DNA from 3 places in the Geobacillus sp. FJAT-46040 genome. Region 2 is predicted to be linked to each of the others. Evidence: riboswitches for the same ligand, from Rfam matches in the RefSeq annotation. Region 2 holds a riboswitch; each other region holds the start of a gene.
The links. Region 2 has a riboswitch for S-adenosylmethionine ahead of CD000_RS08645 (hypothetical protein). Riboswitches for the same ligand answer to the same signal wherever they lie in the genome.

Region 1: linked by a shared signal. The riboswitch ahead of CD000_RS11675 (bifunctional homocysteine S-methyltransferase/methylenetetrahydrofolate reductase) and the one ahead of CD000_RS08645 (hypothetical protein) in region 2 are both predicted to bind S-adenosylmethionine.
Region 3: linked by a shared signal. The riboswitch ahead of metK (methionine adenosyltransferase) and the one ahead of CD000_RS08645 (hypothetical protein) in region 2 are both predicted to bind S-adenosylmethionine.

What each region holds. Positions count from the first base shown of each region.
Region 1 is NZ_NISS01000001.1:2,202,181-2,207,240, reverse strand. Features, by position in the region: gene metH (methionine synthase) at 1-324, opposite strand, end outside; gene CD000_RS11675 (bifunctional homocysteine S-methyltransferase/methylenetetrahydrofolate reductase) at 317-2,164, opposite strand; SAM riboswitch class I at 2,234-2,336, opposite strand; gene CD000_RS11670 (ABC transporter ATP-binding protein) at 2,620-3,678, shown strand; gene CD000_RS11665 (ABC transporter permease) at 3,675-4,484, shown strand; gene CD000_RS11660 (ABC transporter permease) at 4,481-5,060, shown strand, end outside.
Region 2 is NZ_NISS01000001.1:1,637,449-1,642,508, forward strand. Features, by position in the region: gene hutG (formimidoylglutamase) at 1-773, opposite strand, end outside; gene CD000_RS08630 (PaaI family thioesterase) at 914-1,330, shown strand; gene CD000_RS08635 (PaaI family thioesterase) at 1,686-2,168, opposite strand; gene CD000_RS08640 (VOC family protein) at 2,349-2,732, opposite strand; gene CD000_RS08645 (hypothetical protein) at 2,749-3,084, opposite strand; SAM riboswitch class I at 3,153-3,257, opposite strand; partial or broken gene CD000_RS08650 (ABC transporter substrate-binding protein) at 3,308-4,117, opposite strand; partial or broken gene CD000_RS08655 (ABC transporter permease) at 4,078-4,815, opposite strand; gene glpK (glycerol kinase GlpK) at 4,925-5,060, opposite strand, start outside.
Region 3 is NZ_NISS01000001.1:212,967-218,026, reverse strand. Features, by position in the region: gene mnmM (tRNA 5-(aminomethyl)-2-thiouridylate-methyltransferase MnmM) at 1-228, shown strand, start outside; gene CD000_RS01205 (tetraprenyl-beta-curcumene synthase family protein) at 276-1,385, opposite strand; gene CD000_RS01200 (gamma carbonic anhydrase) at 1,724-2,272, shown strand; gene metK (methionine adenosyltransferase) at 2,295-3,506, opposite strand; SAM riboswitch class I at 3,636-3,750, opposite strand; gene pckA (phosphoenolpyruvate carboxykinase (ATP)) at 3,969-5,060, shown strand, end outside.

The DNA.
Region 1 (5,060 bases), 560 kb from region 2:
CGCCTCCGCCGCTTGTTTGGCGAGCTTGGCCGCTTCGATGTTCAACTCGAGCGCCAAATGCCCGAGGTTGTATTCATCGAGCACAATGCGCGTCGCCCCGAACGTGTTCGTTTCGATGATGTCAGCGCCCGCTTCCAAATACGCTTCGTGAATGCGGCGGATGACAGGCGGGGCGGTGAGGGTCAAATATTCGTTGCACCCTTCATACGCCTCGCCGCCAAAATCGGCGGCTGATAGGTTGGCGCTTTGGATCATCGTCCCCATCGCGCCGTCAATGACGAGAATTTTTCGCTGCAGCTGCTGTTCTAAGGTGATGTTAGCCATGAACAACCTTCCTTTCTTTGGCGGCCGCTTCTTTTTCATGGATGTAGCGGACGAGCTCGACCGTCATGTCATAGCGCAAAAACGGCGTGATCAAATAAATGCCGTTAAACAAATCAAACGCAGCGTCAATGAGCGATTTGGCGATAGCGATGCCTTCCTTGGCTGCTTGCACCGGGTCGCTGCCGCAGGCGGCCATGCGGGCGCGAATCTCGTCCGACAGGGTGATCCCCGGCACTTCATGGTGCAAAAACTCGGCGTTGCGCGCGCTTACCAGCGGCATAATGCCAATGTAGATCGGCGTGGCGAGATGTTTCGTTGCTTCATATATTTGCACGATTTTTTCTTCCGAGTAAACCGGTTGGGTCAAGAAATAGTGAGCGCCGCATTGAATTTTTTTCTCCATTCGCTCAACTGCTTTATCCAAATGGCGGACGTTCGGATTGAAGGCCGCACCGATCGAGAAGTTCGTTTTTTGCCCAAGCGGTTTGCCCGAGTACGACAGCCCTTCGTTAAACTGGCGGATCAAGCGGATCAAATCGAACGATGATAAATCATACACCGACGTTGCTCCTGGGAAGTCGCCGATTTTCGACGGGTCGCCGGTAATAGCGAGCACGTCGGTGATGCCGAGCGTATGCAACCCCATCAAATGCGACTGCAGGCCGATCAAGTTGCGGTCGCGGCACGTAATATGCACGAGCGGGCGGACGCCGAGCCGCTCTTTCACGATCGTGGCGACGGCGGCGTTGCTGATGCGCGGCGTAGCAAGCGAGTTGTCGGCCAACGTCAGCGCGTCGATGCCAGCGTCATGGAGCGCTTTCGCCCCAGCAAGAAACTTGTCAATCCCCAATTTTTTCGGCGGATCCAGCTCCACAATGACCGAGCGGCGCGTGCGGGCGAGCTCGGGAAGCGGAGTCGGCGCGGGCCGATCGGCTTGCACCGATACAGATGCCGTGCGCCGCTTCACCGTTTTTTCCGTCACCGGCGTCCGGTCGGCGAGCGCCTTTGCCATTGCCTCAATATGTTTCGGCGTCGTGCCGCAGCACCCGCCGATCAAGCGCACCCCTTGATCTCGGAACGCTTTGGCCGCCTCTTCAAAATATTCCGCGTTCGTTTCATAGACAAGCCGGCCGTCGCGGTAATCCGGGAGGCTCGCGTTCGGATACGCCGACAAAAATGCGCGATTGGGCAGGGGCACTTCCTCAAGCGACTGAATCATATAGTGCGGACCAAGCCGGCAGTTGAGCCCGACAACATCGGCCCCGAGCGCCTCCAGGCGGCTAAGGGCGTCCGCGAGCGGCGTGCCGTCTTGCAAAACGCCGACTTCATGGAGCGACACATGGGCGATAATCGGCAAGTCCGTCTCTTTGCGCGCGATGGCAAGCACCGTCTCCAACTCTTCCAAATCGTAATACGTCTCCAGCAGCACACCATCAACCCCTTCGGCAAGCAGCACAAACAGCTGCTCGCGAAACGTCCGCTTCACTTCGTCAAGCGGTACGACGCTTTTGTTCAATGTGCGCAGCCCTCCGATCGTTCCGAGCACGTACGCCCCCCCATTGGCTGCTTGCTTCGCCAGTCTTACAGCGGCGCGATTGATCGCCGGCACCTCGTCTTGCAAGCCGTAGCGTGCGAGTTTCACATAGTTGGCGCCGTATGTATTCGTCTGAATGACATCGGCGCCCGCCGCGATATACGCTTCATGAATATGAATGATTTCGTCTGGATTCGATAGATTCAATTCTTCAAAACAACGGTCGACGCCATGCGAATATAACAGCGTCCCCATCGCTCCGTCGGCGATGAGAATGCGTTGTTTCAACTCATCGAGCAGCCCCACGTTTGATTCCCCCATTTCGTTGTAGTAAAAGAAAAAAGCCTTCTAAGAAGAAGACTTTTCATTCGCTTCTTCTTATCTTCCAGGCTTCCGCCTGTCTGGATTTAGCACCTTGGCCGCGGGCCAGGTTGCTGAGGGTTCACCGGGCCAGTCCCTCCCCCTCTCTTGATAAGAATGTCCGTATGCAATTGTGCGGCAGCGTTTTGATGATTACTATATAATTTAATGTATTTTTCGAAATTATTCAATACGGTGAAGCAAGGAAATTTGAAAAAAACGATCAATGAGACAGCTGATTTCCGCATTGCGGGCAAAATTGGAAGCTGTTCTGCGGAATAGTCAGCCGCTTTTTGTTTTTTAGTCGCCGACATGGCGGAAAGCATATTTTTCCGTTGCACTTTCTACTCTCCTATGTTCTAATTAGGAATAGTGAACATCAAGAAGATGGGGGGCTGAAAGTGAACGGAGAAATCATCCGCTTCGAGCGAGTGACGAAGGAATACGACGGCGCAGCCGTACTGGATGATGTCAGTTTTGCGATGGAGCGCGGGAAGTTTTATACGCTGCTTGGACCGTCGGGTTGTGGGAAGACAACGATTTTGCGGCTGATTGCCGGGTTTATCGAGCCGACGGAAGGAACGATTTATTTCCACGGAAAGCCGATTCAAAACGTCCCGCCGAACAAGCGGCAAGTCAACACTGTTTTTCAAGACTATGCATTGTTCCCTCATCTCGATGTGTTTGAAAACGTTGCGTTTGGTTTGCGCGTGAAAAAGATGAAAGAAACCGACATTCGCGAGAAAGTGAGGGAAGCGCTTCGGTTTGTCAACTTGGAAGGCTATGAGCGCCGCCGCATTCAAGAAATGTCCGGCGGTCAGCGCCAGCGCGTCGCGATTGCGCGGGCGATTGTGAATGAGCCAGAAGTTTTGCTCTTGGATGAGCCGCTGTCGGCCTTGGATTTGAAGCTGCGCACGGAAATGCAGTACGAACTTCGCGAACTGCAGCGCCGCTTAGGGATTACGTTCATTTTTGTCACGCATGATCAAGAAGAAGCATTGGCGATGTCCGATTACATTTTTGTTCTGAATAAAGGAAAAATTCAGCAGTTTGGGACGCCGAAAGACATTTACGATGAGCCTGTCAATCGATTCGTCGCCGATTTCATTGGCGAATCGAACATTTTGTCAGGGCGCATGATCGACGATTTCCTCGTCGAATTTGCCGGCAAACAGTTTGCGTGTGTTGACCGCGGCTTCGCGCCAAACGAACCGGTCGATGTCGTCATCCGCCCGGAAGATTTGGAGCTCGCGGCGCCGGAAGACGGGCAGATCGTCATCCGCGTCGATTCGCTCTTATTCCGCGGTGTCCATTATGAAATTTGCGGCTATGACGAAAACGGCAACGAATGGCTTGTCCATTCGACGAAAAAGGCCGAAGTCGGGGAAACGGTCGGCCTTCGTTTTGAACCGGAAGCGATTCACGTCATGCGACTCGAAAAGGAGGATGAGGACGCATGACGGAACGGGCGTGGCGGAACTGGTATTTAATCCCTTATGGCATTTGGCTTGTGCTGTTTGTCGTGGCCCCGATTGTCTTTTTGGTGTATGAATCGTTTTTGGATCTTGACGGCCATTGGACGTTGTCCAACTACAAATCCGTGTGGACGCCCATTTATTTGAAAATGATGGCGTATTCGTTTTGGTATGCGTTTTTAATCACGCTTGTGTCGCTGCTCATCGGCTATCCGACCGCCTATTGGCTGACGAAGACGCGGCACAAGCAGCTATGGCTGTTGTTGCTTATTTTGCCGATGTGGGTGAATTTGCTGCTGAAGGTGTATGCGTTTTTAGGGCTGTTCGGCACGTACGGGCTGGCCAACGCTTTGTTGAAAGCGCTGGGCGTCGGGCCGCGGCAGCTGTTGTTCACCGATTTCAGTTTTGTCTTTGTGTCGGTGTACATTTTTATTCCGTTTATGGTGCTGCCGATTTTCAACGCGCTGGAGGAGCTGCCGCCATCGCTTGTCGATGCCGCCCGCGATTTGGGCGCTTCGGCTTGGACGACGTTCCGCCGCGTCGTCTTCCCGCTCACGCTTGGCGGGGTGAAGGCCGGCTGCCAGGCGGTGTTTATCCCGGCGTTGTCGCTGTTTATGATTACGCGCCTCATTGCGGGCAACCGCGTCATTACGCTCGGCACGGCCATTGAGCAGCACTTCCTCGTCACCCAAAACTGGGGGATGGGGGCGACGATCGCTGTTGTGTTAATGATCGCGATGGCGGTCATCGTTGTCCTGACAGGAACCGGAAGGAAAGAGGGAAGCCGATGAAACGGACGCATTGGTGGGGACGTGTGTACTTGTTAGTCGTGTTTGCCGTGATGTATACGCCGATTGTGTATTTGATGTATTATTCGTTCAACAGCGGCGGGGCGATGCACGATTTTCAATCGTTCACGTTTAAATGGTACCGCGACGTGCTGTCCGACGACCGCTTGCTCATCATCGTTTTGAATACAATCGTCATTGCGCTGCTGTCGGCGGCGGTCGCGACGATACTTGGGGTCATCGGGGCGCTCGCCATTTACTATGTCAAGCGACAGCGGACGAAAAACGCCCTTCTTGCTCTCAACAACGTGTTGATCGTCAGTCCGGATGTCATCATCGGCGCTTCGTTTTTGTTGCTGTTTACAATCGCTGGCATCAAGCTTGGGTTTACATCCGTGCTGTTGTCTCACATTGCTTTTAGCGTGCCGATTGTCGTGTTAATGGTGCTGCCGAAACTCGAGGAAATGAGCCCGACGCTGATTGATGCGGCTAGAGATTTAGGAGCCAGTCATTGGCAAGTGCTGTCCGGTGTGGTGCTGCCGTTTTTGGCTCCGAGCATATGGGCGGGCTTTTTCATGG
Region 2 (5,060 bases):
GCGCTCACCCCCGGCGCGGCGGCTGCACTGATGGCGTCCATGCAAATGGTGAGCATCACCGCATCATGATCGGCGGCAAATTTCTCAATTTGTTCATAGGCGGCCTCGATCGGCCCTGCGGTCAGCTCGTCTTCCAGCATGTAACGGCACCGATACGTCTCGGCGTCCGCAAACAGCGCCGCCGTGTTGCCGAGCCGCTGAATGCCAAGGCAGAAGTAGCTCACTTGATCGTCTTGATCCAATATTTGCCGAAACATCGTCCCGGATGTCGGCCCGTCATCGTACGGGCGCAAATCAAAATGGGCGTCAATGTTGAGGATGCCAAGGCGGGCTTCGGGCCCGAGCGCTTCGCGAACGCCCAAGTAATGGCCGTACGCCGTCTCATGGCCGCCGCCGATCACGATAGACGCCATCCCGTTTTTCAGCAGGCGGGCGACCGCCTTCCCAAGTTCAGTCTGGCTTTGTTCGAGCCGTTCATCGACGCAAACGACATCGCCTGCGTCATAGACAACGACCCCTTCCGGAAGATGCCAAGGCAGCCGGGCCAGCGCCGCTTTGACGGCGGCCGGCGCCTCTTTCGCCCCTTGGCGGCCTTGGTTGCGGCGCACTCCTTCGTCGCACGCAAACCCGATGAATGCCGCCGCTCGTTCCACCGTCTCCAATGGCTTGGACAAATCGAGCAGGCGAATGCGCTGATGAAGGCGAAACGCCTGCTCATCGCTCACGCTGTCAATCCGTCCCGTCCAACGGCCGGCGTCTGGCGGTTGATACATGAGACCATCTCCTTTCCATCATCCGCTGCTTGTTTCTTTCGCCACAGCTTTGCCGTTCTCCTCCCCATGCACGCGAAAAGAGGAAATCGCCGCCGTTTGGCGAATAAAAAACATGATTGACAACAGAAAGGGTGTTCCACATGAAGCCAATGACCAACTTGCACGCTGTCATCGCCGGTCAAAGCGCGCCGCCCCCATGCGACGAAACGCTCGGCGTCCGCCTGACGGAAGCCCGAGACGGCTATGCGAAAGGGGTATGGACGATCCATGAATCGCTCCTCAACGGCAACGGGGTGATCATGGGCGGGTTCGTCGGAGCGGCGGCGGACATTCTCATGGCGTATGCGGTGACGACCTTGCTTCGCGATGACCAAATGCACGCCTCCATCAACTTGCAGACGACGTTTCACCGCCCAGCGGCGGCTGGAGAAGCCGAAATCGAGGCGCGGGTGGAAAAGTTCGGGAAAACCGTCGCCTATGTAACCGCCATCGTGCGGCAAAACGGCAAAGAGGTGGCGAGCGCCACGTCGTCGGTGCTGATCATGGACAAACCGTGAAGGTGATGGATCTCCAAAAGGCGTTTTTGCGCATGCTCGTTCTCCTTGGATTCGACGAGTCCAAACAGCAGCTGCTGTTGTTGTTTTGAAACGCATGGAAAGCGATGATCAGAGGAATCCGAGAAAACCGGTGAAAAACGATGATGTTCGCCAAATCGGTGGTTTTGTTGAAAAAGGAGAACCAATTTCACAAGGTTTCCCCACTTGAGAAGAGGCGTTGTCGAGTTGCCTTTTTCATGACATCATCAGTCCTCAATGGCGAAACGAGGTGAGGCGCAGCCGTTTTCGACCAGTTGCCAAGCGCCGGAGAAAGCGCTGTCAAAAACAGCCGCTCTCCGGCGCCTTTCGTTGCTTGTTACCCACGGACAAACGTTTTCGGCATTACGACGGCGACGACTTGCCCGCGGGCGCACAGTTCGCCGTTGGCGAACACTCCGGTGTCCACTTTCCATTTTTTCGGATGAATCTCCATCACAGTGCCGACGGCGACAAGCGGCACTCCATGCAGCGTCGGCTTGACGAAATCGACGTGAAGCGACGCAGTGACAAAGCGCGGCGGCGTTTCCCCGCTCCCTGGTTCATGGCCGTTTTTCCGATGCAAGGCAAGCGCCGCTGAACCGGTGCCGTGGCAATCAATGAGCGAGGCGATCAGCCCGCCGTACACAAACCCTGGAATCGCCGTATGTTCCGGACGCGGCGTATACACCGTCACCGTTTTGTCGCCCCGCCACCCGGTGCGGAAATGGTGACCTTGTTCATTCAGACGCCCGCAGCCATAGCACCAAGCGAATTCATCAGGGTAGTCGTCTTGAATCGCGTGCACGATCATTTCTTCCACGTCATCCTCCCCCTCTCTTTTTCTAGTATACCATTGAATCGAGAAGACGACGACTCCTACATGGACGGTTGTTGTCTAGCGGCAGGCAAGGCCATACGAAGAAAAATGGAACGAAGCGCCAATCGCCAGACGGCAAATTCATAGGCGGCCCAAACAGCTGGCCGCCTAGCGTGACGCCATTTATCGAGCAGGCTCGTAAAACTCGATCCATTCGCCGTCGGGCCCGAGGAAGAACAAATATTTGGCCCCGTTCGGAAGTGTCGTTATTTCTTCCCACACAAGCGGCACACCGAGCGACTGAAGCCGTTCTTTCTCCTGCTCAATGCCTTCCACCGTAAACGCCACATGGTGCACTTTTCCTTCCGTCGGCAAATCCGGATTGTATCCTTCGATCAGCTCGACAATGATCGAGCCGCCAATCCCTAAAAACGCCAATTTCATCGTGCCGTTCGTATGAATCATTTCGTCGAGCAGCTCCAAGCCGACAACATTTTGATAAAACTCTTTCGATGCTTCGATGTCTTTCACTTGAATGCCGACATGTTCAAATTTTTTGACTGCCATTCGTCCCTCTTCCTTTCTATGACTCCATTAACCATACAGCTTGTAAATACGGCGTCATCTGCATCGGGAAAATCCCTTTTTTCCCAAGCTCTGTCCATATGTAGCGGTCAAGGGCGTACGGTCCGTCCGCCTTCCATTCGTCCGCCTCGCTGTCGGTCAACAACACTGAAAAGGTTGTCCCTTGCGCTTTCCCATACAAGTGGGTATATCCGCCCCCGCGGTCGACATGAACCGCCGCTTCAGGGTCAAACCGAATCAGCTCCGCCTGCACGCAGCGCATGACACAAACGGCGAACGCAGCGGCACGGAGATGAGCGGCCATGCAAGCGCGGAGCGAAACCGCCTCCTCCACTGTTTCTCCTTCACCCCCTATCGACAAAAACCCCTTTCGCCTCGGAATGATGCGAAAGGGGGCAACCGTTCTTATCATCCAAAGCGAGACCGCTTTGCGGGTGTTAGCACCTTGCCGGCGGCAGGTTGCTGTGGGGTCATCAAGCCCGTTCTCTCGCCCACTCTTGATAAGACGTATGCAATTTGTCTTCTATCTTATCATACATCATCAAAGGCAACAATCGTCATTGTTCGACTTCCGGTTGCTCGGACGTGACGCCGACATCTTTCCACGTCAGCTTCGAGCTCGGGTCAACCGTGAAGTTAGCGACGCGGTTGTTGACGGCATAAATGGCCGAACGATACAACGTCGGGATGACCGGCACTTCTTCGTTCATCAACTTTTGCCATTCACTGTAAATTTTCCGACGATATTCTTTGTCAAACGCCTGTTCGGAATGGCCTTTTTCCAACAGTTCATCGTTTTTCTCATTCACCCAGCGCGAGTAGTTGAACATGACGTTGCGGCCGTACAATCCGTACGGGTCGACGTCCGTTCCAGTTCCCCAAGCGGCGGCGTAGACATCCACTTTCGGATCGTCTTTTTCGACCATATCGTAGAAGGAGTTGAACTCCGCCAAGCGTCCGTCTACAAGCTGAACATCGAGGCCCACATCTTTCCAGGATTGCATATAAAATTTGGCCAGCGGTTCAGCGATGTCCCCACCGCTCATCGCCAAGAAGTTGATCTTGAATTTTTTACCGTTTGGATCTTCGCGGAGGCCATCGCCATCTACATCTTTATATCCCGCTTCATCCAGCAATTGTTTCGCTTTTTCCGGATTGTACGTATATCCTTTGATGGAGCTGTCATGATAGCCCGGGAACGACGGCGGAATGAGCGTGTTCGCCGGGAAGCGCAAGCCATGATACAGGCGGTCAGCCACCTCTTGGTTGTTGACGGCATACGCCATCGCTTGGCGCAGTTTTTTGTTTTGGAATTTCGGATTGTCCATTACGTTTTCCTGCTTTTTCGCATCCCAATGGCCGAGTTTAACGCTTGGCCGACGAAATTTATGCACAGCATCATCACTAAAATAAGCAATGACGCAGGCAACCAAACCCACCATTTGTTTTGCAAAACATCCGGGTTGGTCGCATAGCTGACCAACGTCCCTAAGCTCGGCGTGCTCTCCGGCAGCCCGAAGCCAAGATACGTGAGCCCGGACTCGATGCCGATGTTGCCCGCCAAATTTAACGTCAAATTGACGATAATGATCGAGCTGAGGTTGGGCAAAATTTGAAAAATAATGATTTTCCAATCTGGCGTGCCGAGCGTTTTTGACGCGCTGACATAATCCAGCTCGCGCTCGGCCAGCGTTTTGGCGCGGATCAGCCGGGCTTTGCCCGTCCACAAAAACGCGCTCATGATCAAAATGAACGTCAATACATTATATTTAGGCACAATGGCGACAAAAACAATAACGAGCATCAAAAACGGCAGAACGAGAATGAAATCGATGATGCGCATAATGACATTGTCAATCCAGCCGCCGAAATAGCCGGCCACAAGCCCCACCACAAGGCCGATCGCACCTGTGATTAGCGTAATCGCCAGGCCGATCGTAAAGTAATTGCGGGCTCCAATGATCAGCTGGCCGAACACATCGCGGCCGCCATAATCGGTGCCAAGCCAATGTTCCGCCGATGGCGGCGAATGAATGGCCAAAAAGTCTACCTTTACAATTTCCTCTACTCGACAAACAGAGGAGGGCGATGCTGTTTCATTTTTTCCGCCCCGTAACGTGCAAGCCAAAACGCAAAAACGCAGATGCCCATGACGAGACATCTGCGTTTTTCCATCATTTAAACGACCGCGCCGCTTGCACTGCTTTTTTCCATCCTTCATAGAGAGCGGTACGCTTGTCGTCATCCATCTTCGGCTCAAACCGGCGCTCGAGCTGCCATTGGGCGGCGATGTCATCTCGGCTGTTCCAG
Region 3 (5,060 bases), 1.4 Mb from region 2:
ATCGAAGCGGTCCGCCAGTTGCTTTCCGTCATGAAGCCGGGCGGCGTCATCGTTCTTGTCGTCTACCACGGCCATCCGGAAGGAAAGCGCGAACGCGACGCGCTCCTTGATTACGTCCGCTCTCTTGATCAACGGCGCGTCCATGCCTTGAAATACGAATTCATCAATCGGCAAAACAACCCGCCGTTTTTGCTCGCGCTCGAAACCCGGGCGGATAAGGGCGCCTGAATCAATCGGATCCCGCCCCTTTTGCCAATACAAGCAAACGGCCGCCCTTATGAAAAGGACAGCCGTTTTTGCCGCTCCTGCCAAAAGCGGTATGCTTTTCCGTTCCAATAGAAAAACTGCGACGCCGCCCCGCCGGCGCGGACGAGCCGGCGCGCCAGCCGGCGCAGCCCGCGTTGCTTTTTCACCTTGGCATCCGACAAATACAATCCAAGAAGCCCTCGGTGAATAAGGCGGTGAAACTCGCCGTGCGGAAGGGCGCCGACATGGCGGTCGGCCTCTTCGATGAAATGGCAAAGCCGCTCAAGCATCACCGTTTCATTCGGATAGTAAAAGCAAAAGTTTAAATCGCCGCCGTCCCGGTCTTCCTCCTGATCGATCAAATAGTCGAGCAAAATGTGCAGTCCTTGAATGTACGGAAAATAACCGTCGCGCACTTGTCTCGCCATCTCCGGCGGCAGCGATTCGCCAAACGCATAGGCGACGAGGCAGAAAAAGCCGAGCGTCGAACCGGAGCAGGCGGAAAACTCATACCACTCCATCGGCGGCAAGGCGTCTTTGTATTGCGCGAACCATTTCTCCAGCCGCGGCACCCGCTCGCTCGCTTCAACATGTTTATGCACTTGCAAGTCGCAATAATATCCGGCCAATTCATGCAAAAATGGGGCGATCGTCTCATAATGGCGCACCGTCTTGAGCACCTCTTGGCACGTGCGGACAAGCGCCGGCAAATAGCCGCCGTCTTCCTGTTCGCGGCGATGGCGGTAATAGTTCGACGGCTCCGCGCCGATCGTCAAAGCGTCCGGCATCGAATCGTGCAAGGCGCGAAAGTCGAGCGGATCGAGCGAGGTGCTGCGGTCGCACAAATTATCCAAATAATCGCTGATCGTCTGGTAAGCAACGATAAAGCGGATGCAATCCTCCATGTTTTCTCCGGCCAAGAGCGCCAAAATGGAGCCGCCTTCGCAATGGAACGTTTTCGAAGCGATGCTCGCGAGCGCCTGGCGCCGCAATTCCGGGTCGGGAATGCGCTCGGCCTGGCGCCGCCAATAGGCAAGCTCGCGGTGGACAAGCGGAAGCACGTCACGATACACCATTTTCATCAAGGCGATGGGGTTTTTCGGAATGTTCAATCGACTCACCTCAGGTGCAAACACCATGGTCTCGTCTCCTAGCATTTCCATCTTATCGGCAACCAAAATTGTTTCGCGTCTGAACAGCTTGCGATCTCGTCTTCCAGTATTGCCATCAATGCGGCTGGGGCAAACCATAAAAGGGTTGGCGACGGAATGAAAAAGCCGCTCAACAACGGTTCTTCTCACGTTGAGAAGCTTTGTGAAATCGGATCTTCTTCCCCGATCCCAACCACTCATCGGGCGAAACGAAACGTTTTTCACCAATCCCGATTAGGCGCGCTCGCTTTCGTTGGCGATTTGGACGCAGCGTTGTACAATACATGGTGAACGATCGATTTTGCAACAGAAAGGAACGAACGCCCATGATTTACCCATACAAAGGCAAAACGCCGAAAATTGCCGCCTCCGCCTTTATCGCCGACTATGTGACGATCACCGGCGATGTCGTGATCGGCGAAGAGACAAGCATTTGGTTCAATACCGTCATTCGCGGCGATGTGGCGCCAACGGTGATTGGCAACCGGGTCAATATTCAGGATAACTCAATTTTGCATCAAAGTCCAAACAATCCGCTTATCATTGAGGACGGGGTGACAGTCGGCCATCAAGTCATTTTGCACAGCGCCATCGTTCGCAAAAACGCGCTCATCGGCATGGGCTCAATCATTTTGGACCGCGCGGAAATCGGGGAAGGCGCGTTTATCGGCGCCGGCAGTTTAGTGCCGCCGGGCAAAAAAATTCCGCCCAACACGCTCGCCCTCGGCCGGCCGGCGAAAGTCGTCCGCGAACTGACGGAAGACGATATCCGCGAAATGGAGCGCATCCGCCGCGAATATGTCGAGAAAGGGCAGTATTACAAAGCGCTGCAGCAACAGCGGACATCGTGCGCCGACAAAAAAGAGCTGCCGTGATCAGGCAGCTCTTTTTCTTTCATCACTTGTCCGCCAACGCCAGCGCTTGTTCTTTCAACAAGGCGGCTTTGTCGGTGCGCTCCCACGGCAGGTCGATGTCCGTACGCCCAAAATGGCCGTAAGCAGCCGTCTGTTTGTAAATCGGGCGGCGAAGGTCGAGCATTTTGATGATGCCCGCTGGGCGGAGATCGAAGTTGTTGCGCACGACTTCAATCAAAATGTCTTCCGACACTTTGCCGGTGCCGAACGTATCGATCGAAATCGAAACTGGGCGGGCGACGCCGATCGCGTAGGCAAGCTGCACTTCGCATTTGTCGGCCAGTCCTGCCGCGACGATGTTTTTCGCGACATAGCGGGCCGCATACGCTGCCGAGCGGTCGACTTTCGTCGGATCTTTGCCCGAGAACGCGCCACCGCCGTGGCGGGCGTAGCCGCCGTACGTATCGACGATGATTTTGCGCCCCGTCAACCCAGCATCCCCTTGCGGACCGCCGATGACAAACCGTCCTGTCGGGTTGATGAAATATTTCGTGTTCTCATCAAGCAGCTCCGCGGGCACGACCGGCTTGATGACCTGCTCTTTAATGTCGCGCTGGATTTGCTCTTGCGTAATTTCCGGATGGTGCTGCGCGGAAACGACGATCGTATCGACGCGCACCGGTTTGCCGTTTTCATCGTATTCGATCGTCACTTGCGTTTTTCCGTCCGGCCGCAAGTACGGCAAGACGTCCGTTTTGCGCACTTCCGCCAATCGGCGCGCCAAGCGGTGCGCAAGCGAAATCGGCAGCGGCATCAATTCTTCCGTCTCATTGCAGGCGAACCCAAACATCAATCCTTGGTCGCCGGCGCCGATCGCTTCAATTTCCTCGTCAGTCATCTGACCTTCGCGCGCCTCGAGCGCCCGGTCCACCCCCATCGCAATGTCCGGCGATTGTTCGTCAATCGACGTCAGCACCGCGCACGTATCAGCGTCAAATCCGTATTTGGCGCGCGTGTAGCCGATCTCCCGAACCGTATCGCGGACGATGCGCGGAATGTCCACGTATGTTGATGTCGTGATTTCCCCGCTCACGAGCACCAGCCCGGTCGTGACGCTCGTTTCGCAGGCGACGCGGGCGTTTGGATCTTTTTCCAAAATGGCATCCAAAATGGCGTCAGAAATTTGGTCGCAAATTTTATCCGGATGTCCTTCCGTCACAGACTCTGAAGTAAACAAGCGGCGTTTGGCTGACATTCGGTTTGTTTCCTCCTCTTGGCATAATGTGGCGACACGGAACTCATTTCCCTTTTTCCCTTCGCAATATAAAAAACCTTTCCTGTAACGGCTGAGGAAAGGTCATGGCAATCGTATTGCTTCCTTTCACTCTTATCGTTCAAGGACTGCGCCTTGCCACAGGTTAGCACCATTTCACACATGTACAGTTGTGACGGTTGCTGGGCTTCATCGGGCCTGTCCCTCCACCGGCTCGGGATAAGAGTATCCGTTCAATGACTTATCTTATCGCAACGGAATCGGCAAAGTCAACTATCAAAATTCATTTTTTATCATTTCCAGCCGCGAAAATTCTTTCCTCAAGGAAATCGACACATTGGGCAAAATAAAGTTTGAAAAACCCACACAATTAGTATGGACTATTAATAAAAATGTGTTATACTATTTTCAAGAGTGATTACAAAAAGAAGGCAGGTTTTGAATATGGGGATCGCAAACATGACGAATAAGCTTGATTTATTGCTGCAAAAACCGTACGTGCATCATCAACTGTCCGTCGCCGAGCTCGTTGAGAAAGTCCTGCAACGGAACGAAGGACGGCTGACGCACACCGGAGCCGTCGCGGTGACAACCGGCAAGTACACAGGGCGGTCGCCGAAAGACAAATACATCGTCGAAGAACCGTCAACGAAGCAAACGATCGACTGGGGCGCGGTCAACCAGCCGATGTCTCCGGAGACGTTTGATAAACTGTACGACAAAGTGCTCGACTATTTAATGAAGAAAGATGAACTGTTCGTGTTTAAAGGCTTTGCCGGCGCCGATCCGAAATACCGGCTGCCGATTCAAGTCGTCAACGAATTCGCCTGGCACAACTTGTTCGTCCATCAGCTGTTCATTCGGCCGAGCGCCGCAGAGCTCGCCGCGCACGAGCCGCAATTCACCGTCATTTGCGCGCCGAACTTTAAAGCCGACCCGAAAGTTGACGGCACGCGCTCGGAAGCGTTCATCATCATCTCGTTTGAACGGCGCACCGTGTTGATCGGCGGCACCGAGTATGCCGGCGAAATGAAAAAATCGATTTTCTCGGTGATGAACTATTTGCTGCCGGAACAAGGCATCCTGCCGATGCACTGCTCGGCCAACGTCGGCCAGGAAGGCGACGTCGCCCTCTTTTTCGGCTTGTCGGGAACGGGAAAAACGACGCTCTCGACCGACCCGAACCGCCGCTTGATCGGCGATGATGAGCACGGCTGGTCAAACCGCGGCATTTTCAACATCGAAGGCGGCTGCTATGCGAAATGCATCAACCTATCGCGCGAGAAAGAGCCGCAAATTTTTGACGCCATCGGCTTCGGCGCGGTGCTCGAAAACGTCGTCCTCGACGACGCGACGCGGGTGCCGAATTACGACGACGGCACGCTGACGGAAAACACGCGCGCCTCCTACCCGCTTCAGGCGATCAAAAACATCATCGACCCAAGCGTCGCCGGCCATCCGTCCACGATCGTGTTTTTGACGGCTGATGCGTTCGGCGTCCTGCCGCCAATCAGCAAGCTGACGCGTGAACAGGCG